Regions from separate parts of the Geobacillus sp. FSL K6-0789 genome, predicted to be linked through region 1. Evidence: a T-box and tRNA genes for the amino acid it is inferred to sense, from the RefSeq annotation. Region 1 holds a T-box; the other regions hold tRNA genes.

Region 1 (5,211 bases):
GATCGTTATTTCCAAGAAGACGCGAAAAAGTTTGTCCCGGAAGGCATCGAAGGGCGTGTGCCGTACAAAGGGCCGCTCGCCGATACGATTTATCAGCTTGTCGGTGGCTTGCGCGCCGGTATGGGCTATTGTGGAACGCGGAACTTGGATGAGCTGCGGGAGAAAACGCAATTTGTCCGCATGACGGGCGCAGGGCTTCGCGAAAGCCATCCGCATGACGTGCAAATTACGAAAGAAGCGCCGAACTACTCCGCGTTTTGATCAAGGCTGCGTCCATCAGCCTAACTTTGACGGAGACAGATTCTCCGTCTATTTTTTTGGCCGCCTGTATGTTACAATAACGGTTGTGTGAGGAGGGTTTCGATGTGAAGAGGAAACGAAAGTGGTTGTTTTGGCTGCTGTCTGTTTGTCTTTGCTTAACACTATGGCCGTTTCAACAGACGGCGAAGGCGGAAAGCGCTCCGCTTGACATCCGGGCGGACGCCGCGATTTTAGTGGACGCGAAGACGGGAAGAATTTTATATGAGAAAAACATTGATACGGTGCTTGGTATTGCCAGCATGACAAAAATGATGACCGAGTATTTGCTTCTTGACGCCGTTAAGGCGAAACGTGTCAAGTGGGATCAGACGTATACGCCGAGTGAGTATGTGTACCGGTTGTCGCAAGACCGGGCGCTGTCCAACGTTCCGCTGCGCAAAGATGGCAAGTATACAGTGCGCGAACTGTACGAGGCAATGGCCATTTATTCGGCCAATGGGGCTACGGTCGCGATTGCGGAAATCATTGCTGGGTCAGAGAAAAATTTCGTGAAAATGATGAATGAAAAAGCGAAACAGCTCGGGTTGAAAGATTATAAATTCGTGAATGCGACAGGGTTAAGCAACGAAGACTTAAAAAGATTCTACCTGGAAGGGACAAACTCGGATGAGGAAAATGTCATGTCTGCGCGGGCCATGGCCACCCTTGCCTACCGGCTGCTGAAAGACCATCCAGAGGTGCTGGAAACGGCGAGCATTCCCCATAAAATGTTCCGAGGAGGAACAGAGGACGAAATTAAAATGGACAACTGGAACTGGATGCTACCAGGGCTTGTGTACGGATACGAAGGGGTAGACGGGTTGAAAACCGGCTATACGGAATTTGCCGGCAACTGTTTCACCGGGACGGCGAAGCGGAACGGCGTCCGTCTAATTTCCGTCGTGATGAATGCCAAGGATGCAAGCGGAAAAACGACGAAAGAGGCGCGTTTTAAGGAGACAGAAAAACTATTTAACTATGGATTTCATCAATACTCGCTCCAAACGCTCTATCCGAAAGGGTATCAGCTGAAGGGGAAAGAGACGATTCCAGTCGTGAAAGGGAAGGAAAAAGAAGTTCGCGTCGCAACGGCGAAAAAGCTGTCTCTGCTCATCAAAAATGGCGAGGAAAAACAGTACAAGCCGGTTTATGTATTGGATCAGAAAAAAATGACGAAAGAAGGAAAATTGATCGCTCCGTTGAAAAAAGGAGAGACGGTCGGATATATGACGCTTGAATACAAAGGCGATGACTCGCTCGCGTTCTTAAGCCCGGACATGCAAAAAAACATCCGGGTGCCGCTCGTTACGACAACCGAGGTGGAGAAAGCCAACTGGTTCGTTCTCTCGATGCGTGCGATTGGCGGACTGTTTGCTGATTTATGGACAAGCGTTGCCAAAACGGTGAAAGGTTGGTTGTAACGCTGCTCCCCGGTTAAGGGGAGCTTTTTTCCATTGTGATTTTTGTAAAAATTGAGGTAAAATGAAACAGTGGAATCATCCTTTTGCGTATATAGCAAAGCATAAGGATAGGAACAGGGGGAATCAACGTTGGCATTGACAGGTACAGACCGCGTCAAACGCGGCATGGCGGAAATGCAAAAAGGCGGCGTCATTATGGACGTCGTCAATGCGGAGCAAGCGAAGATTGCTGAGGCGGCAGGGGCTGTCGCAGTCATGGCGCTCGAGCGCGTCCCGGCAGACATTCGCGCCGCTGGCGGTGTCGCGCGCATGGCTGATCCGACGATCATTGAAGAAGTGATGAACGCTGTATCAATCCCAGTCATGGCAAAAGTGCGCATCGGGCATTATGTGGAAGCGCGCGTCCTTGAGGCGCTCGGCGTCGACTATATTGACGAAAGTGAAGTATTGACGCCGGCTGATGAAGAGTTCCATATTGACAAACGGCAGTTTACGGTCCCATTTGTATGCGGTTGCCGCGACTTAGGAGAGGCCGCCCGCCGCATTGCTGAAGGGGCATCGATGTTGCGGACAAAAGGGGAGCCAGGGACAGGAAACATCGTCGAGGCCGTTCGCCATATGCGCAAAGTCAACGCGCAAATCCGCAAAGTTGTCAGCATGAGCGAAGACGAACTTGTCGCCGAGGCGAAACAGCTTGGGGCTCCGGTTGAAGTGCTGCGTGAAATCAAACGGCTTGGCCGCCTCCCGGTCGTCAACTTCGCCGCTGGCGGTGTCGCGACACCAGCTGACGCCGCGCTCATGATGCACTTAGGCGCCGACGGTGTCTTCGTTGGTTCGGGCATTTTTAAATCGGAAAATCCGGAAAAATACGCTCGTGCGATCGTTGAAGCGACGACTCATTATGAAGACTATGAGCTGATCGCCCATCTATCGAAAGGGCTGGGCGGCGCAATGCGCGGCATCGATGTCGCGACACTGCTGCCGGAGCATCGGATGCAAGAACGAGGCTGGTAAGCCGGACAAAGGAGCAAGATCACAATGAAAATAGGTGTACTTGGACTGCAAGGAGCTGTGCAGGAACATGTCCGCGCCATCGAGGCGTGCGGCGCCGAGGCGGTCGTCGTGAAGAAACCGGAGCAGCTTTCGGGACTCGACGGACTCGTGCTCCCGGGCGGCGAAAGCACAACAATGCGGCGCCTCATGGACCGGTACGGATTGATGGAGCCATTGAAGCAATTTGCCGCTGATGGCAAGCCGATGTTTGGGACATGCGCCGGGCTCATTTTGCTGGCGAAACGAATCGTCGGGTATGATGAGCCTCACTTAGGCCTGATGGATATTACGGTCGAGCGGAACTCGTTTGGGCGGCAGCGGGAAAGCTTTGAGGCGGAGCTGTCGATCAAGGGGAGTGGCGACGGGTTTGTCGGCGTCTTCATCCGTGCTCCGCACATTGTCGAGGTCGGCGACGGGGTCGATGTCCTCGCGACATACAATGACCGCATTGTCGCGGCCCGGCAAGGCCAGTTTCTTGGTTGCTCGTTCCATCCAGAGCTGACCGACGATCATCGATTGATGCAATACTTTCTCAACATGGTCAAAGAAGCGAAAATGACGTCAAGCCTTAAGTGAAGTGATCAAGCGAAAGCGATGAGAGGAACAAGCAGCAGACCCCCTTTCTTTCAGAGAGCCGGTGGGTGGTGCAAACCGGCAGGAAGCGCCTGTGAATCCATCCTCGAGCAAAACGTTGAACGCCAAAGCGGGTCAGTAGGCGTTTTCGGTAGCCGCCGTGAACGGCAAAAAGGGAAGGCATCGCAAGCCTTCAATAAGGGTGGCACCGCGGGGTCGCTCCCGTCCCTTTTGGGGACGGGGGCTTTTTTATGTATAATATTGAATGGAAAAGGAGGTAAAAGCCATGCTGGATGTGAAAATATTGCGCGCCCAGTTTGAAGAAGTGAAAGAAAAACTAATGCAGCGCGGCGGAGATTTGGCGAACATCGACCGGTTTGAACAGTTGGACAAAGAACGCCGCCGTTTGATTGCTGAGGTGGAAGAGCTAAAAAGCAAACGCAATGATGTGTCGCAGCAAATTGCCGCCCTTAAGCGCGAGAAAAAGGATGCGGAGCCGCTGATCGTCCAAATGCGCGAAGTCGGCGACCGCATTAAGCAAATGGATGAGCACATTCGCCAACTGGAAGAGGAACTCAACGCCCTGTTGTTATCGATTCCAAATATTCCGCATGAATCCGTACCGGTCGGCCAGTCGGAAGAGGACAATGTCGAAGTGCGGAGATGGGGGGAGCCGCGTTCGTTTTCGTTTGAACCGAAACCGCATTGGGATATCGCCGACCAGCTTGGTCTGCTTGATTTTGAGCGGGCGGCTAAAGTGACAGGAAGCCGGTTTGTGTTTTATAAAGGGTTGGGCGCCCGGCTTGAGCGGGCGTTAATCAACTTTATGCTTGACATCCATCTCGATGAATTCGGCTATGAAGAAGTACTGCCCCCCTATTTGGTGAACCGGGCAAGCATGATTGGAACCGGGCAATTGCCGAAATTTGCCGAGGATGCGTTTCATTTGGACAGCGAAGACTATTTTCTCATTCCGACAGCGGAAGTGCCGGTGACGAACTTGCATCGCGATGAAATTTTATCTGCAGATGATTTGCCGCTTTACTATGCAGCGTACAGCGCCTGTTTCCGCGCTGAAGCTGGTTCGGCCGGCCGCGACACAAGAGGGCTCATCCGTCAGCATCAGTTCAACAAAGTGGAGCTTGTTAAGTTTGTCAAACCGGAAGATTCATACGAGGAACTGGAAAAATTGACACGGCAGGCGGAAACGATTTTGCAACGGCTCGGGCTTCCGTACCGCGTTGTCGCCTTGTGCACGGGTGATCTCGGCTTTTCAGCAGCGAAAACATACGATATTGAAGTATGGCTGCCAAGTTACGGAACGTACCGGGAAATTTCGTCGTGCAGCAACTTTGAGGCGTTTCAAGCGCGCCGTGCCAACATCCGCTTCCGTCGCGATCCAAAAGCGAAACCGGAGTACGTGCATACATTAAACGGTTCGGGGCTAGCCATTGGGCGGACGGTCGCCGCCATTTTGGAAAACTACCAGCAAGAAGATGGATCGGTCATCATCCCAGAGGCGCTCCGCCCATACATGGGAAACCGGGACGTCATCCGTTAAAATCGTTGGTTGACTTTTCCCGGCAGCCGTGTTATAGTGAATGACGTTGGCGACGGAGAAAAAGAGGCGGCGGACGCCGGCCTCGAATGCTTCTCTGCCAAAGCGATAAAGAACAGTACTGACGCGCATAAGAGGAGATTGTCATCTGGAACGGCTGATCGGAATCGCCGTTTCCAGCCATAAAAAAACCCGCCGGGAGAAAGGCGGGTTTTTTTATCTCTTTGGCGCGGGCGGCCTTATCTTTTGACGACTGCAAACTGGTCAGAAAGGAGCAGCCAGTTTTGCGGGAAATCGAAGCCCAGT
Region 2 (5,211 bases), 600 kb from region 1:
AAATTCGTGCAAAATTTTTTCGGATTCTATCGTTTTTTTCGGGATTTCCTGAAAATGAAAAACGACCGCAAACGCGGTCGTATCAAGGCTTCCACGACTTTTGGCCGTGGGCTATCGAATTCCAAGGATGCCGATGGTGGGAGTCGAACCCACACGGGCAAAGCCCACACGATTTTGAGTCGTGCGCGTCTGCCAATTCCGCCACATCGGCGCGACATGCATTATTTTATCACATTACTTCATGTCTGTCAACACTTTTTATATTCATTAGATGGAGGCGGCACCCGGATTCGAACCGGGGGTAAAGGTTTTGCAGACCTCTGCCTTACCACTTGGCTATGCCGCCTTGATCGAGAGCGGAAGACGGGACTCGAACCCGCGACCCCCACCTTGGCAAGGTGGTGTTCTACCACTGAACTACTTCCGCGTCATTGGCTGGGGTAGCTGGATTCGAACCAACGCATCACGGAGTCAAAGTCCGTTGCCTTACCGCTTGGCTATACCCCAACGCCGAAAAGTGAAGGGCGACTAGTGGGAATCGAACCCACGCATGCCAGAGCCACAATCTGGTGCGTTAACCACTTCGCCATAGTCGCCATAATGATAATCAAAATGGCAGGGGCAGTAGGAATCGAACCCACACCGGAGGTTTTGGAGACCTCTGTTCTACCATTAAACTATGCCCCTTCAATCATGGTGGAGGGGGACGGATTCGAACCGCCGAACCCAAAGGGAGCGGATTTACAGTCCGCCGCGTTTAGCCACTTCGCTACCCCTCCAAGGAATGGTGCCGACTGCAGGACTTGAACCCGCAACCTACTGATTACGATTCAGTTGCTCTACCAATTGAGCTAAGTCGGCATAATTATGATATAAATCGCGGCTCATTGTTCATTTGTTGTGTCCCTTCCTCTACCAGCCAACTCGAAGAAGCTGGATGCGTCGGGACAACTCGCAGCCGATTCGATGAAGTGGATGCTCGTCTCTACCAATTGAGCTAAGTTGGCATACATATGATGCACATTATGTTATATGGTGGCTCGGGACGGAATCGAACCGCCGACACAAGGATTTTCAGTCCTTTGCTCTACCGACTGAGCTACCGAGCCGTATTAGGTTTTATGCTGTTTGCTTGTCCTGGATTGTGCCTCTTCCTCTTCGAGCTAATTCGAAGATGCTGGATGCGTCGAGGCAACTCGCCTCTGCCGAGTAGGCTGCCAAGCCATCATGATTTTCCTAATTTTTGAACAATGGCGGTCCCGACGGGACTCGAACCCGCGATCTCCTGCGTGACAGGCAGGCATGTTAACCACTACACTACGGGACCAATTTGGTTGCGGGGGCAGGATTTGAACCTGCGACCTTCGGGTTATGAGCCCGACGAGCTACCGGACTGCTCCACCCCGCGACGATAGGAAAGTAAATTAATTTGCACAATGTTCTTAGCGTTGTTATCCGTTACCTCTTCCTCTACAAGCTGATTCAAAGATGCCAGATGCGTCGAGGCAACTCGAAGTGAATTCGATGAAGCAAAGGCTCGTCGCTCCACTCCACAACGATTGAAAATGGTGGAGGATGACGGGATCGAACCGCCGACCCCTTGCTTGTAAGGCAAGTGCTCTCCCAGCTGAGCTAATCCTCCACGAAGAAGTGACCCGTACGGGATTCGAACCCGTGTTACCGCCGTGAAAGGGCGGTGTCTTAACCACTTGACCAACGGGCCATGTTGATGAATCATGGCGGAGAGCAAGGGATTCGAACCCTTGAGGCGCTATTCACGCCTACACGATTTCCAATCGTGCTCCTTCGACCACTCGGACAGCTCTCCACGATGGCTCCGCAGGCAGGATTCGAACCTGCGACCAATCGGTTAACAGCCGATTGCTCTACCACTGAGCTACTGCGGAATGACATCACTTTAGACATTTATTATTATAATGATTCGCGTTGAGCTGTCAAGGACTTTTTTTCATTCCTTCAAAACTAGATAACCGTTTTGGGAAGAAGCCGGGGCGAACCGCTCGCCTCCGCTTTTCTTGGTTAAGCCCTCGATCGATTAGTATCCGTCAGCTCCACGTGTCGCCACGCTTCCACCTCGGACCTATCGACCTCGTCATCTTCGAGGGATCTTACCCGCCTGACGCGGTGGGAAATCTCATCTTGAGGGGGGCTTCACGCTTAGATGCTTTCAGCGCTTATCCCGTCCGCACATAGCTACCCAGCGGTGCCCCTGGCGGGACAACTGGTACACCAGCGGTGCGTCCATCCCGGTCCTCTCGTACTAAGGACAGCTCCTCTCAAATTTCCTGCGCCCGCGACGGATAGGGACCGAACTGTCTCACGACGTTCTGAACCCAGCTCGCGTACCGCTTTAATGGGCGAACAGCCCAACCCTTGGGACCGACTACAGCCCCAGGATGCGATGAGCCGACATCGAGGTGCCAAACCTCCCCGTCGATGTGGACTCTTGGGGGAGATCAGCCTGTTATCCCCGGGGTAGCTTTTATCCGTTGAGCGATGGCCCTTCCATGCGGAACCACCGGATCACTAAGCCCGACTTTCGTCCCTGCTCGACCTGTCCGTCTCGCAGTCAAGCTCCCTTGTGCCTTTGCACTCTCCGAATGATTTCCAACCATTCTGAGGGAACCTTTGGGCGCCTCCGTTACCTTTTGGGAGGCGACCGCCCCAGTCAAACTGCCCGCCTGACACTGTCTCCCACCCCGCTAAGGGGTGCGGGTTAGAATTTCAATATCGCCAGGGTGGTATCCCACCGCCGCCTCCACCGAAGCTGGCGCTCCGGCTTCCCAGGCTCCCACCTATCCTGTACAAGCGATACCAAAATTCCATATCAGGCTGCAGTAAAGCTCCACGGGGTCTTTCCGTCCTGTCGCGGGTAACCTGCATCTTCACAGGTAGTATAATTTCACCGGGTCTCTCGTTGAGACAGCGCCCAAGTCGTTACACCTTTCGTGCGGGTCGGAACTTACCCGACAAGGAATTTCGCTACCTTAGGACCGTTATAGTTACGGCCGCCGTTTACTGGGGCTTCGGTTCGCACCTTCGCTTCCGCTAAGCGCTCCCCTTAACCTTCCAGCACCGGGCAGGTGTCAGCCCCTATACGTCGCCTTTCGGCTTCGCAGAGACCTGTGTTTTTGATAAACAGTCGCTTGGGCCTTTTCACTGCGGCTCGTTCGGGCTCTTCACCCAAACGAGCACCCCTTCTCCCGAAGTTACGGGGTCATTTTGCCGAGTTCCTTAACGAGAGTTCTCCCGCGCGCCTTAGGATTCTCTCCTCGCCTACCTGTGTCGGTTTGCGGTACGGGCACCTCTTCCCTCGCTAGAGGCTTTTCTTGGCAGTGTGAAATCGGGGACTTCCGGATGACTCCGTCGCCATCACCGCTTGGCCTTACAATCCGCGGATTTGCCTACGGATCAGCCTTGCGGCTTGGACAGGCTCTTCCAGCCGCCTGCTCGCCCTATCCTCCTGCGTCCCCCCATCGCTCAAACGGGAAGGAGGTGGTACAGGAATCTCAACCTGTTGTCCATCACCTACGCCTTTCGGCCTCGGCTTAGGTCCCGACTAACCCTGAGCGGACGAACCTTCCTCAGGAACCCTTAGGCTTTCGGCGCAGAGGATTCTCACCTCTGTTTTCGCTACTCATACCGGCATTCTCACTTCTAAGCGCTCCACCAGTCCTTCCGGTCTGGCTTCAACGCCCTTAGAACGCTCCCCTACCGATGACCAACGGTCATCCCGCAGCTTCGGCGGCACGTTTAGCCCCGGTACATTTTCGGCGCAGAGTCACTCGACCAGTGAGCTATTACGCACTCTTTAAATGGTGGCTGCTTCTAAGCCAACATCCTGGTTGTCTTTGCAACTCCACATCCTTTTCCACTGAACGTGCACTTTGGGGCCTTAGCTGGCGATCTGGGCTGTTTCCCTCTCGACCACGGATCTTATCACTCGCAGTCTGACTCCCGGGCATAAGTCGTTGGCATTCGGAGTTTGACTGGGTTCGGTAACCCGATGAGGGCCCCTAGCCCAATCAGTGCTCTACCTCCAACACTCTCCATCCCGAGGCTAGCCCTAAAGCTATTTCGGGGAGAACCAGCTATCTCCAAGTTCGATTGGCATTTCACCCCTACCCACACCTCATCCCCGCACTTTTCAACGTGCGTGGGTTCGGGCCTCCAGCCGGTGTTACCCGGCCTTCACCCTGGACATGGGTAGATCACCTGGTTTCGGGTCGACGACGACGTACTTTTCGCCCTGTTCAGACTCGCTTTCGCTGCGGCTCCGCCTCTTCGGCTTAACCTCGCACGCCATCGTCACTCGCCGGTTCATTCTACAAAAGGCACGCCATCACGCATGAACGCGCTCTGACTACTTGTAGGCACACGGTTTCAGGTTCTCTTTCACTCCCCTTCCGGGGTGCTTTTCACCTTTCCCTCACGGTACTGGTGCACTATCGGTCACTAGGGAGTATTTAGCCTTGGGAGATGGTCCTCCCTGCTTCCGACGGGATTTCCCGTGTCCCGCCGTACTCAGGATCCGCTCGGGAGGGAACGAAGTTTCGACTACAGGGCTGTCACCTTCTCTGGCCGGCCGTTCCAGACCGGTTCGTCTACCCCGTTCCTTTCTCACTCCCACAATGAGCGGTCCTACAACCCCAAGAGGCACGCCTCTTGGTTTGGGCTGTTCCCGTTTCGCTCGCCGCTACTCAGGGAATCGCGTTTGCTTTCTTCTCCTCCGGGTACTAAGATGTTTCAGTTCCCCGGGTGTGCCCTCCATGCCCTATGGATTCAGGCATGGATACTGCCCCATTACGGACAGTGGGTTCCCCCATTCGGACATCTCCGGATCAACGCTTGCTTACAGCTCCCCGGAGCGTTTCGGCGTTTGCCCCGTCCTTCATCGGCTCCTAGTGCCAAGGCATCCACCGTGCGCCCTTTCTAGCTTAACCTACAGCGCTCTCGGCTTCTTCCTTATTGTCTAGCGTCGGCTCGCCGCCGCTCGGGGTCAAATAACCTTCGCCTTCCGGGTGCAAGCACCCTTGCAGGCGAAGAACATTTGCCCATCGCGGCAACCCGCGAGCCTCCGCTTTTCCGGTTATCTAGTTTTCAAGGAACGATTTTTGTCATTGAGAGAACATGACTCGTTCCCTCAAAACTGAACGAAACGAAAGCGCTGTGTATCGACAGTTGGCCATT
Region 3 (5,211 bases), 230 kb from region 1:
CAACGTCGTCGACTTCGGCGCCTTTGTCGACATCGGCGTCAAACAGGACGGGCTCGTGCACATTTCCAAGCTAAGCAAACAATACGTCCGCCATCCGCTTGATGTCGTCTCCGTCGGCGACGTCGTCAAAGTGTGGGTGGAAAGGGTTGATGCAGCGAAAGGAAGAATTTCATTATCGATGCTTCCGCCGGAATAAGCTGGAGAGGCTGTCCCGTACTGCCCAATGAACAGCAGGGACAGCCTCAAACATATGTTACGGACAGTGCTTCCTTTGATAAAAAAACCAGCATTGGTTTAACAGCTTAATTTGATCAAGATTTTTCTCATAATAGGCTCGTCTCATCTGATTTTTTAGCCACGTAGGCAAAACAGTCACCTCCCTAACATACGGAAAGGTAGTATATAATGTATGTAGCTGCGCATTGTCCTGTGCTGAAAACATAAAAGGGGGGCGCCTGTCATGGATCAAAAACGCTTGCAAGCGCTCGTTGAACAAATTTCCATAAGCACATTTGGCAAGCCGTTCCGCCATACCGCTTTCTTCAACCCTCGTTTGCGCACCACCGGCGGGCGCTACATGTTGCAGACGCATAACATTGAGCTCAATCAAAAACATTACGAGCAGTTCGGCGAGGAAGAATTGATCGCCATTATCAAACATGAGCTTTGCCATTACCACTTGCACCTTGAGGGAAAAGGCTACCGCCATCGCGACCGCGACTTCCGCGAACTGCTGCAAAAAGTGGGGGCGCCTCGCTATTGTCGTCCAATCGGCCAAAAAACAGACAGGTCGAAAACGATCTATACATACATTTGCACATCTTGCGGCCTGACGTACACTCGAAAAAAGCGCATGAACACCGCCCGCTACGTCTGCGGGAACTGCCGCGGGCGGCTTAAACTAGCGAACCAACGCCGTTGAACGCTTCCTTGCTTATGCCGAACCCTATTAGGAACATCCGCCGTGTCTTTCCCGAAGGAAACGAAACTTTTTATGGAGCTCTTGTATCACGGCACGGATATGCGAACGTCCTCTTCGAAAAGAGAGCAGTATCACATTTTGCAAAAAAAAGTGGTTGACAATTAAATTGGCCATATGCTAAATTATAAAAGCCGTCGCCAAACGGCGATGAAACAAACAGCAAAAAACATGTTGACAAAGAGTCGACAGCTCAATATAATAGACAATGTCGATTGTGAAAGTGTAGGAAATCTGAGCCGTTCCACAATAGTTCAACGACGAGCATTAGCATCATCGAATTCACTACAAGTTGTCTCGACGCATCTTTCTTCCTTGAATTATCTGGAAGAGGTAACGAGCACATCGTAAAGTATAGCATAATTTCTTCATCATTCCGCAATAGCTCAGCGGTAGAGCAACCGGCTGTTAACCGGTAGGTCGTAGGTTCGAATCCTACTTGCGGAGCCAGTGTTTGGAGAAGTACCCAAGTGGCTGAAGGGGACGGTTTGCTAAACCGTTAGGTCGTGACTTAACGGCGCGCGGGTTCAAATCCCGCCTTCTCCGCCACTTTCGATAGTCGCATGGCCCGTTGGTCAAGTGGTTAAGACACCGCCCTTTCACGGCGGTAACACGGGTTCGAATCCCGTACGGGTCACTTACAGCGCGGGGGTTTCCCGCGGATTGCGGTCCCGTAGTGTAGTGGTTAACATGCCTGCCTGTCACGCAGGAGATCGCGGGTTCGAGTCCCGTCGGGACCGCCATTACACCAATCGCTGGGCCATAGCCAAGCGGTAAGGCAACGGACTTTGACTCCGTGATGCGCTGGTTCGAATCCAGCTGGCCCAGCCATTTTATGTGTTAAATACGAGCTATTAGCTCAGCAACGAGCGTTACATCATCGAATTTGCTTCGATTTGCCCCGACGCATCGTGCATCTTTGAATATGCTAGTAGAGGAAGGGACATCGTTCACTGTGAGTGTATACCTAACCATGAGCCATTAGCTCAGTAGGTAGAGCATCTGACTTTTAATCAGAGGGTCGGAGGTTCGAGTCCTCCATGGCTCACCATATTAGCGGGTGTGGCGGAATTGGCAGACGCACCAGACTTAGGATCTGGCGCCTCACGGCGTGGGGGTTCAAGTCCCTCCACCCGCACTGATTAGTCCATATGCGGTCGTGGCGGAATGGCAGACGCGCTAGGTTGAGGGCCTAGTGGGGGCGACCCCGTGGAGGTTCAAGTCCTCTCGACCGCATTCCACTAAACCCAAACATTATGTTGATAAAAGAACGAGTAGTTGTTATAATAAAATTTGTCGCTAAAAAATGCGCTCGTAGCTCAATTGGATAGAGCATCTGACTACGGATCAGAAGGTTAGGGGTTCGAATCCTCTCGAGCGCGCCATGATCGGGAAGTAGCTCAGCTTGGTAGAGCACATGGTTTGGGACCATGGGGTCGCAGGTTCAAATCCTGTCTTCCCGATTTGAATATCTTCATCAATTGCTATACGGGTGCAGTTTAGTGGTAAAATCTCAGCCACGAGCATTGCCTTATCGAATCCGCTTCGAGTTGCCCCGACGCATCCAGCGTCTTTGAATGTGCTTGCAGAGGAAGGGGCACGGAAGAGTGTGGTGGATGTTAGTTCGAAATTATATGCGGGTGTAGTTTAGTGGTAAAACCTCAGCCTTCCAAGCTGATGTCGTGGGTTCGATTCCCATCACCCGCTCCACGAAGAAGCAAGAAGAGAAAAATACAAGAAGTTACCTTGTTCCTTGAAAACTGAACGAAACGAAGCGCGACGAAAAGCGGAGGTTCGCGGGTCGCCGCGACGGGCAAATGTTCTTCGCCTGCAAGGGTGCTTGCACCCGGGAGGCGAAGGTTATTTGACCCCCGAGCGGCGGCGGACCGAAGCTGGACAATACGAAAAGCGGAGGTCCGCATGGGCCGAAGCAAAAGCCAATCAACTTTCTTTGGAGAGTTTGATCCTGGCTCAGGACGAACGCTGGCGGCGTGCCTAATACATGCAAGTCGAGCGGACCGGATTGGGGCTTGCCTTGATTCGGTCAGCGGCGGACGGGTGAGTAACACGTGGGCAACCTGCCCGCAAGACCGGGATAACTCCGGGAAACCGGAGCTAATACCGGATAACACCGAAGACCGCATGGTCTTCGGTTGAAAGGCGGCCTTTGGGCTGTCACTTGCGGATGGGCCCGCGGCGCATTAGCTAGTTGGTGAGGTAACGGCTCACCAAGGCGACGATGCGTAGCCGGCCTGAGAGGGTGACCGGCCACACTGGGACTGAGACACGGCCCAGACTCCTACGGGAGGCAGCAGTAGGGAATCTTCCGCAATGGGCGAAAGCCTGACGGAGCGACGCCGCGTGAGCGAAGAAGGCCTTCGGGTCGTAAAGCTCTGTTGTGAGGGACGAAGGAGCGCCGTTCGAAGAGGGCGGCGCGGTGACGGTACCTCACGAGAAAGCCCCGGCTAACTACGTGCCAGCAGCCGCGGTAATACGTAGGGGGCGAGCGTTGTCCGGAATTATTGGGCGTAAAGCGCGCGCAGGCGGTCTCTTAAGTCTGATGTGAAAGCCCACGGCTCAACCGTGGAGGGTCATTGGAAACTGGGGGACTTGAGGGCAGGAGAGGAGAGCGGAATTCCACGTGTAGCGGTGAAATGCGTAGAGATGTGGAGGAACACCAGTGGCGAAGGCGGCTCTCTGGCCTGCACCTGACGCTGAGGCGCGAAAGCGTGGGGAGCAAACAGGATTAGATACCCTGGTAGTCCACGCCGTAAACGATGAGTGCTAAGTGTTAGAGGGGTCACACCCTTTAGTGCTGCAGCTAACGCGATAAGCACTCCGCCTGGGGAGTACGGCCGCAAGGCTGAAACTCAAAGGAATTGACGGGGGCCCGCACAAGCGGTGGAGCATGTGGTTTAATTCGAAGCAACGCGAAGAACCTTACCAGGTCTTGACATCCCCTGACAACCCAAGAGATTGGGCGTTCCCCCTTCGGGGGGACAGGGTGACAGGTGGTGCATGGTTGTCGTCAGCTCGTGTCGTGAGATGTTGGGTTAAGTCCCGCAACGAGCGCAACCCTCGCCTCTAGTTGCCAGCATTCGGTTGGGCACTCTAGAGGGACTGCCGGCGACAAGTCGGAGGAAGGTGGGGATGACGTCAAATCATCATGCCCCTTATGACCTGGGCTACACACGTGCTACAATGGGCGGTACAAAGGGCTGCGAACCCGCGAGGGGGAGCGAATCCCAAAAAGCCGCTCTCAGTTCGGATTGCAGGCTGCAACTCGCCTGCATGAAGCCGGAATCGCTAGTAATCGCGGATCAGCATGCCGCGGTGAATACGTTCCCGGGCCTTGTACACACCGCCCGTCACACCACGAGAGCTTGCAACACCCGAAGTCGGTGAGGTAACCCGCAAGGGAGCCAGCCGCCGAAGGTGGGGCAAGTGATTGGGGTGAAGTCGTAACAAGGTAGCCGTACCGGAAGGTGCGGCTGGATCACCTCCTTTCTAAGGACGAAAAGCGGAAGCGCCGCGTTCGGCTCTCGAAGCCAAATGTTCTTCACCCGGAGGGGTGCTGGCACCCCGAGGGGGAAGGTTATTTGGCAGAAGAGAGCCAGGCGCTGGAGCTAGACAAGACGAAAAGCGAAGGCCGCAATGGCCAACTGTCGATACACAGCGCTTCTGTTTCGTTCAGTTTTGAGGGAGCGAGTCATGTTCTCTCAATGACAAAAATCGTTCCTTGAAAACTAGATAACCGGAAAAGCGGAGGCGAGCGTTTCGCCGCGATGGGCAAATGTTCTTCGCCTGCAAGGGTGCTTGCACCCGGAAGGCGAAGGTTATTTGACCCCGAGCGGCGGCGAGCCGACGCTAGACAATAAGGAAGAAGCCGAGAGCGCTGTAGGTTAAGCTAGAAAGGGCGCACGGTGGATGCCTTGGCACTAGGAGCCGATGAAGGACGGGGCAAACGCCGAAACGCTCCGGGGAGCTGTAAGCAAGCGTTGATCCGGAGATGTCCGAATGGGGGAACCCACTGTCCGTAATGGGGCAGTATCCATGCCTGAATCCATAGGGCATGGAGGGCACACCCGGGGAACTGAAACATCTTAGTACCCGGAGGAGAAGAAAGCAAACGCGATTCCCTGAGTAGCGGCGAGCGAAACGGGAACAGCCCAAACCAAGAGGCGTGCCTCTTGGGGTTGTAGGACCGCTCATTGTGGGAGTGAGAAAGGAAC
Region 4 (5,211 bases), 520 kb from region 1:
CGGCATCCCGTTCTGATCTTTCGCCACCACAATCGTTGAGTGGTCGAAGCGTCCGTCCCCTTGAAAATCATAACAGATGACATCGCCTGCCATCAATTGCTCCGGCTCCGCCACTTCCACCGCCTGCAAGCCAATGCACGACCCGCTCAAATACCAACGAAAGGAATGAGCGACAGCCCAGCTGTAACTCCAACTTCCGTTTTGACACCACCATCCCCTCGCCCGGTTCGGATAGCCCGTCATCGGTGCCCCGCCCGCATACAAGCATTGGGAAACAAAATTCGTGCAATCCACCGGAAACGACGGAAACACCGGGTTATGCCGATTCCACCACGTTTCCGCATACCGAACCGCCCGGGCGCGGTCATACTGGTAAGAAAGACGATCTCCCGTCCATTGCTCTCGTTCGACGCGCGGCGCCTCCATATCCCCCCCCAATCGGTTGATCGGTTCATCAGCAACAAGCTCACCGCCAACAAAACAGGCGCATCGCTCCTCAACCTGTTCTTCTATATATAGTGAACCCCTTTGCTTAATTAAAAATTGATGGTGGGCAATATACATCACTTTCGCTTCCCGCTCAATGGTCTGCCTGCCGACAATTTGCCCCCGGATCGTGCAACGGACGATCTCCGCACCGCGCTTTTGGCAAAGCTGTTGCTTTCTTGCCGCCTCTTCGCTTCGGATATTGCTTTCCGACACAAACGAGCGGGCTCGCTCATCCAACCACGCGCGCAACTGTTTTTTCATGCTGCTTTCCACCACTTTCGTTTTTGTTACTACCTTATGTGGGGAAGCTGCGTTTTTTTCCCTATTCCTTTGCCTCAGCCAACAGTTTTAGTCCTTTTTCAATCTCAGCGATCACATCGGCATCCGCCTCCGTTTGCCGCGCGGCCTCCAAATAAGGCTTAGCGCTTGGATCCCCGATTTTCCCGAGCGCCCACGCCGCCGTCCCGCGGATGACGGGACGGCTATCCTCTTTCAACAAACGCAGCAAATGCGGCACCGCGGTTTGGTCTTTGTAATGGGCAAGCGCCAGAATGGCATTGCGCTGAATCGGCTTTTTCCCACGCCATGAACCCGCCATGGCCCCAAATGTTTCTTGAAATTCACGGTTGCTCATCTGAAGCAGCGGGATGAGTTTCGGCTTTACCGCTTCCGGATCCGGCTCGAATTCCGGATGCAAATGAAAGTCTTTTCCCTTATTTTCCGGGCAGACTTGCTGGCATGTATCGCAGCCATACAGCCGATTCCCGATTTTCTCTAGAAACTCGTCGGCCAAAAAGCCTTTCGTTTGCGTTAAAAAGGAAAGGCACCGCTGTGCGTTCAGTTGTCCCCCTTGCACAAGCGCCCCAGTCGGGCAGGCATCAATGCATTTCGTGCACGTGCCGCATCGGTTTTCAACCGGTTCATCAGGGGGAAATGGAATATTCGTAATCATTTCTCCCAAATACACATACGATCCAAACTCTGGTGTAATAATAGAGCAGTTTTTGCCACTCCAACCGATCCCTGCCCGTTCCGCCACCGCCCGATCGGCGAGCTCTCCGGTATCCACCATCGAGCGAACGCGGGCATGGGGCACTTTGGCCAGCAAAAACTCCTCGAGCTGCTGCAAACGTTCCCGCAACACATCGTGGTAGTCCTTTCCCCATGAAGCGCGGCAAAAAACGCCGCGCCGTTCCGTCTTTGTCCCCCGCGGCGCATTTTTCATTTTAGACGGATAGGCAAGAGCAATGGCAATAATCGATTTTGCTTCCGGAAGAAGCAATGAAGGATTCGTCCGTTTCTCAATATCTGGTTCCTCAAAACCGGACTGATAGCCGAGCTCCTGCTGGCGGCGCAGCCGTTCCTTTAATTCCACAAACGGATCAGCGCTCGCAAATCCGATTTTATCAATGCCGATTGACCGACTGTACTCAATGACTTCCTGCTTTAATGCCATAACATCCATCGTTTTCCCTCCTTTCGTCATATATGGTAAAATGAAATCCGAGGTGATCAAGATGAAATGCGTGATATCAGAACAACTAAAGCAACGCCTTCCTTCTGGTAAATTCGGCGTCATCCGCTATTATCATATCGAGGTCAGCGATTCACCGCAAATGTTAAGGGGGCGGCTTGAGCTGTTTCAAGAATCTCTTTACATCGAGCTGCAGGAAAAGTCGATTGCCGACATTCCTGAAATGGTCGAATGGCGCCGTACTTTCAAACAAATCGGAACGGACCCAAGCCGCTATCGACCGTCAAGTGAAAGCCTGTACCGACGCATCCAGAAAAAAAGCTTCATTCCGCCTATCCATTCAGCGGCAGACATAAACAACTTTTTTTCACTCTATTATAAAATTCCGCTCGGCATCTATGATCTAGACCGCATCAACGGGACAGTGACGCTCACGATCGGCACGGAAAAAGATGAATACATCGCGTTAAACGGCCGCACAGTCAACTTTGCCAACAAACTCGTCAGCAAAGATGAACGAGGGCCGTTTGGCAGTCCGATCGTCGATTCGGAGCGGACCGCCGTGACGAGAGAAACGAAAAACGCTTTGCAAATCGTTTACTTTCTCCCATCAACGCCAGAAGAAACCGCCAAGCGCCGGCTTCAAGCCATCCAAACGATGTTTGTGCAAATTCATGGCGGCGAAGCCGACGCCCAATTGTTCGTTTGATCTTCTCCCCCCACTTTCCTGCCGTTGGAAACGGGGGACTCCCTTCCTACCTGAACTCTCTCCCTACGCTCACGCGTGGAAATGAGGGTCTTCTCGGTTTAGGGTGGTAAATAAAAAAACGCAATGCCTCGTTCTTTAACGAAACGAAACACTGCGTTGTCCCCAACAATCATAACGTAATTTTAAAGCTAACGAGAGATATTATAACAGACTTCCACACGCATCGCAAGAAAAAACGCAAAAATCGACAAAAGAAATTGTACAAAAGGGCACCAGAATCTCTGGTGCCAGCAACCAGTGACCCGTACGGGATTCGAACCCGTGTTACCGCCGTGAAAGGGCGGTGTCTTAACCACTTGACCAACGGGCCATTATGGCGGAGAAGGCGGGATTTGAACCCGCGCGCCGCAAAACTGCGACCTAACGGTTTAGCAAACCGTCCCCTTCAGCCACTTGGGTACTTCTCCAAAGAAATGGCTCCGCAAGTAGGATTCGAACCTACGACCTACCGGTTAACAGCCGGTTGCTCTACCGCTGAGCTATTGCGGAATGATGTATATGTTATGCACATCTTCCAAATGTACTCGTTGCCTCTTTCTCTGCCAGCTAATTCAAGGAAGCGAGATGCGTCGAGGCAACTCGCAGCGAATTCGAAGATGTGAAGCTCGTCGCTCCGATTTTGCTGTGGAACGATGGGGCATTGTTCGCCCATTATTATAGCGAATGACCCAAAAATATTCAATGGAAAATAATGGGCCTAAGTGGACTTGAACCACCGACCTCACGCTTATCAGGCGTGCGCTCTGACCAGCTGAGCTATAGGCCCATCAAAAGCGGGTGATGGGAATCGAACCCACGACATCAGCTTGGAAGGCTGAGGTTTTACCACTAAACTACACCCGCATAATATTTGGCTTAACATCCGCCACGCTGCTTCCATGCCCCTTCCTCTACCAGCTGATTCATAGAAGCCAGATGCGTCGGGGCAACTCGAAGCTAATTCGATGATGCAGATGCTCGTGGCTGAGGTTTTACCACTAAACTACACCCGCAAATATAGAATATAATGAAAAGGGCGACTAGTGGGAATCGAACCCACGCATGCCAGAGCCACAATCTGGTGCGTTAACCACTTCGCCATAGTCGCCTCGTTCTGGTGCCGGCTGCAGGACTTGAACCCGCAACCTACTGATTACAAGTCAGTTGCTCTACCAATTGAGCTAAGCCGGCACATTTAACATGAGTTACTGGATCATATGATCTGCTCGGTTGTTCCTCTTCCTCTACAAGCTGATTCGAGGAAGTCAAATGCTCGGTGTCCCTTCCTCTGCAAGCTTATTCAAAGAAGTGGGATGCGTCGGGACAACTCGAAGCAGATTCAACGATGCGAATGCTCGTCTCTACCAATTGAGCTAAGACGGCACGATTTTAAAGTGCATGGCGGAGGAGGAGGGATTCGAACCCCCGCGCGCCTTGCGGCGCCTCTCGGTTTTCAAGACCGACCCCTTCAACCACTTGGGTACTCCTCCAAAAAAGCAACAATAATAATAATGGTGGACCTTGTAGGACTCGAACCTACGACCGGACGGTTATGAGCCGTCTGCTCTAACCAGCTGAGCTAAAGGTCCGATAATGGTGGCGGTGGAGGGGATCGAACCCCCGACCTCACGGGTATGAACCGTACGCTCTAGCCAGCTGAGCTACACCGCCAAATTTAAGTCAAAAGGTGGAGCCTATCGGGATCGAACCGATGACCTCCTGCTTGCAAAGCAGGCGCTCTCCCAGCTGAGCTAAGGCCCCATGATAAATCGGGAAGACAGGATTTGAACCTGCGACCTCACGGACCCGAACCGTGTGCTCTACCAAGCTGAGCTACTTCCCGACAAAACGCGCTCGAGAGGATTCGAACCCCTAACCTTCTGATCCGTAGTCAGATGCTCTATCCAATTGAGCTACGAGCGCACGTGCCGAGGGCCGGACTCGAACCGGCACGGTAGTTACCTACCCCAGGATTTTAAGTCCTGTGCGTCTGCCAATTCCGCCACCCCGGCGGAAGTGGAGCGGAAGACGGGGCTCGAACCCGCGACCCCCACCTTGGCAAGGTGGTGTTCTACCGCTGAACTACTTCCGCAAGACGATGAGCCATGGAGGACTCGAACCTCCGACCCTCTGATTAAAAGTCAGATGCTCTACCTACTGAGCTAATGGCTCATGGTTGGGTATACACTCACAGTGAACGATGTCCCTTCCTCTACTAGCATATTCGAAGATGCAAGATGCGTCGGGACAACTCGAAGCCAACTCGATGATGCATCGCTCGTTGCTCTACCTACTGAGCTAATGGCTCATGGTTAAGATAACACTCTAAGCTTCATTTCACTCTACCTGCCCCTTCCTCTACAAGCTTATTCGAAGAAGTCAAGTGTGTCGGGGCAACTCGCAGCGAACTCGAAGATGTATCGCTCGTTTCTGAGCTCATGTTTCGCTAGTTGAATTTTTTCAAAATGGAAGATGCCGGCTGCAGGACTTGAACCCGCAA

Evidence for each region. The T-box of region 1 lies ahead of serS (serine--tRNA ligase). A T-box ahead of a tRNA ligase gene usually reads a tRNA of that ligase, here a tRNA-Ser.
Region 2: it has a tRNA-Ser gene. The T-box ahead of serS (serine--tRNA ligase) is inferred to sense a tRNA for this amino acid. The anticodon was not compared.
Region 3: it has a tRNA-Ser gene. The T-box ahead of serS (serine--tRNA ligase) is inferred to sense a tRNA for this amino acid. The anticodon was not compared.
Region 4: it has a tRNA-Ser gene. The T-box ahead of serS (serine--tRNA ligase) is inferred to sense a tRNA for this amino acid. The anticodon was not compared.

Annotation. Positions count from the first base shown of each region.
Region 1 covers NZ_CP151966.1:18,504-23,714, forward strand. The annotation lists gene guaB (IMP dehydrogenase) at 1-261, shown strand, start outside; gene NSQ51_RS00080 (D-alanyl-D-alanine carboxypeptidase family protein) at 366-1,721, shown strand; gene pdxS (pyridoxal 5'-phosphate synthase lyase subunit PdxS) at 1,851-2,735, shown strand; gene pdxT (pyridoxal 5'-phosphate synthase glutaminase subunit PdxT) at 2,760-3,350, shown strand; T-box leader at 3,360-3,580, shown strand; gene serS (serine--tRNA ligase) at 3,634-4,908, shown strand; gene NSQ51_RS00100 (glycoside hydrolase family 18 protein) at 5,145-5,211, opposite strand, start outside.
Region 2 covers NZ_CP151966.1:2,564,801-2,570,011, forward strand. The annotation lists tRNA gene NSQ51_RS13610 (tRNA-Leu) at 129-211, opposite strand; tRNA gene NSQ51_RS13615 (tRNA-Cys) at 273-346, opposite strand; tRNA gene NSQ51_RS13620 (tRNA-Gly) at 356-427, opposite strand; tRNA gene NSQ51_RS13625 (tRNA-Gln) at 433-507, opposite strand; tRNA gene NSQ51_RS13630 (tRNA-His) at 524-596, opposite strand; tRNA gene NSQ51_RS13635 (tRNA-Trp) at 614-687, opposite strand; tRNA gene NSQ51_RS13640 (tRNA-Tyr) at 695-779, opposite strand; tRNA gene NSQ51_RS13645 (tRNA-Thr) at 786-861, opposite strand; tRNA gene NSQ51_RS13650 (tRNA-Phe) at 1,034-1,109, opposite strand; tRNA gene NSQ51_RS13655 (tRNA-Asp) at 1,252-1,327, opposite strand; tRNA gene NSQ51_RS13660 (tRNA-Met) at 1,332-1,408, opposite strand; tRNA gene NSQ51_RS13665 (tRNA-Val) at 1,567-1,642, opposite strand; tRNA gene NSQ51_RS13670 (tRNA-Glu) at 1,652-1,723, opposite strand; tRNA gene NSQ51_RS13675 (tRNA-Ser) at 1,738-1,828, opposite strand; tRNA gene NSQ51_RS13680 (tRNA-Asn) at 1,833-1,907, opposite strand; rRNA gene NSQ51_RS13685 (23S ribosomal RNA) at 2,037-4,964, opposite strand; gene NSQ51_RS13690 (hypothetical protein) at 4,959-5,087, opposite strand.
Region 3 covers NZ_CP151966.1:243,600-248,810, forward strand. The annotation lists gene NSQ51_RS01305 (Tex family protein) at 1-196, shown strand, start outside; gene cmpA (cortex morphogenetic protein CmpA) at 254-367, opposite strand; gene NSQ51_RS01315 (SprT family protein) at 461-922, shown strand; tRNA gene NSQ51_RS01320 (tRNA-Asn) at 1,355-1,429, shown strand; tRNA gene NSQ51_RS01325 (tRNA-Ser) at 1,436-1,528, shown strand; tRNA gene NSQ51_RS01330 (tRNA-Glu) at 1,545-1,616, shown strand; tRNA gene NSQ51_RS01335 (tRNA-Asp) at 1,647-1,722, shown strand; tRNA gene NSQ51_RS01340 (tRNA-Gln) at 1,736-1,810, shown strand; tRNA gene NSQ51_RS01345 (tRNA-Lys) at 1,955-2,030, shown strand; tRNA gene NSQ51_RS01350 (tRNA-Leu) at 2,036-2,117, shown strand; tRNA gene NSQ51_RS01355 (tRNA-Leu) at 2,133-2,215, shown strand; tRNA gene NSQ51_RS01360 (tRNA-Arg) at 2,288-2,364, shown strand; tRNA gene NSQ51_RS01365 (tRNA-Pro) at 2,369-2,442, shown strand; tRNA gene NSQ51_RS01370 (tRNA-Gly) at 2,616-2,689, shown strand; rRNA gene NSQ51_RS01375 (16S ribosomal RNA) at 2,928-4,486, shown strand; gene NSQ51_RS01380 (hypothetical protein) at 4,579-4,722, shown strand; rRNA gene NSQ51_RS01385 (23S ribosomal RNA) at 4,880-5,211, shown strand, end outside.
Region 4 covers NZ_CP151966.1:538,148-543,358, reverse strand. The annotation lists gene NSQ51_RS02855 (amidase domain-containing protein) at 1-750, opposite strand, end outside; gene queG (tRNA epoxyqueuosine(34) reductase QueG) at 812-1,954, opposite strand; gene NSQ51_RS02845 (phenylalanine--tRNA ligase beta subunit-related protein) at 2,007-2,672, shown strand; tRNA gene NSQ51_RS02840 (tRNA-Glu) at 2,971-3,042, opposite strand; tRNA gene NSQ51_RS02835 (tRNA-Ser) at 3,047-3,139, opposite strand; tRNA gene NSQ51_RS02830 (tRNA-Asn) at 3,147-3,221, opposite strand; tRNA gene NSQ51_RS02825 (tRNA-Ile) at 3,425-3,498, opposite strand; tRNA gene NSQ51_RS02820 (tRNA-Gly) at 3,505-3,575, opposite strand; tRNA gene NSQ51_RS02815 (tRNA-His) at 3,747-3,819, opposite strand; tRNA gene NSQ51_RS02810 (tRNA-Thr) at 3,827-3,902, opposite strand; tRNA gene NSQ51_RS02805 (tRNA-Ser) at 4,111-4,201, opposite strand; tRNA gene NSQ51_RS02800 (tRNA-Ile) at 4,224-4,300, opposite strand; tRNA gene NSQ51_RS02795 (tRNA-Met) at 4,306-4,382, opposite strand; tRNA gene NSQ51_RS02790 (tRNA-Ala) at 4,400-4,472, opposite strand; tRNA gene NSQ51_RS02785 (tRNA-Pro) at 4,481-4,554, opposite strand; tRNA gene NSQ51_RS02780 (tRNA-Arg) at 4,561-4,634, opposite strand; tRNA gene NSQ51_RS02775 (tRNA-Leu) at 4,638-4,723, opposite strand; tRNA gene NSQ51_RS02770 (tRNA-Gly) at 4,729-4,803, opposite strand; tRNA gene NSQ51_RS02765 (tRNA-Lys) at 4,811-4,883, opposite strand; tRNA gene NSQ51_RS02760 (tRNA-Thr) at 5,185-5,211, opposite strand, start outside.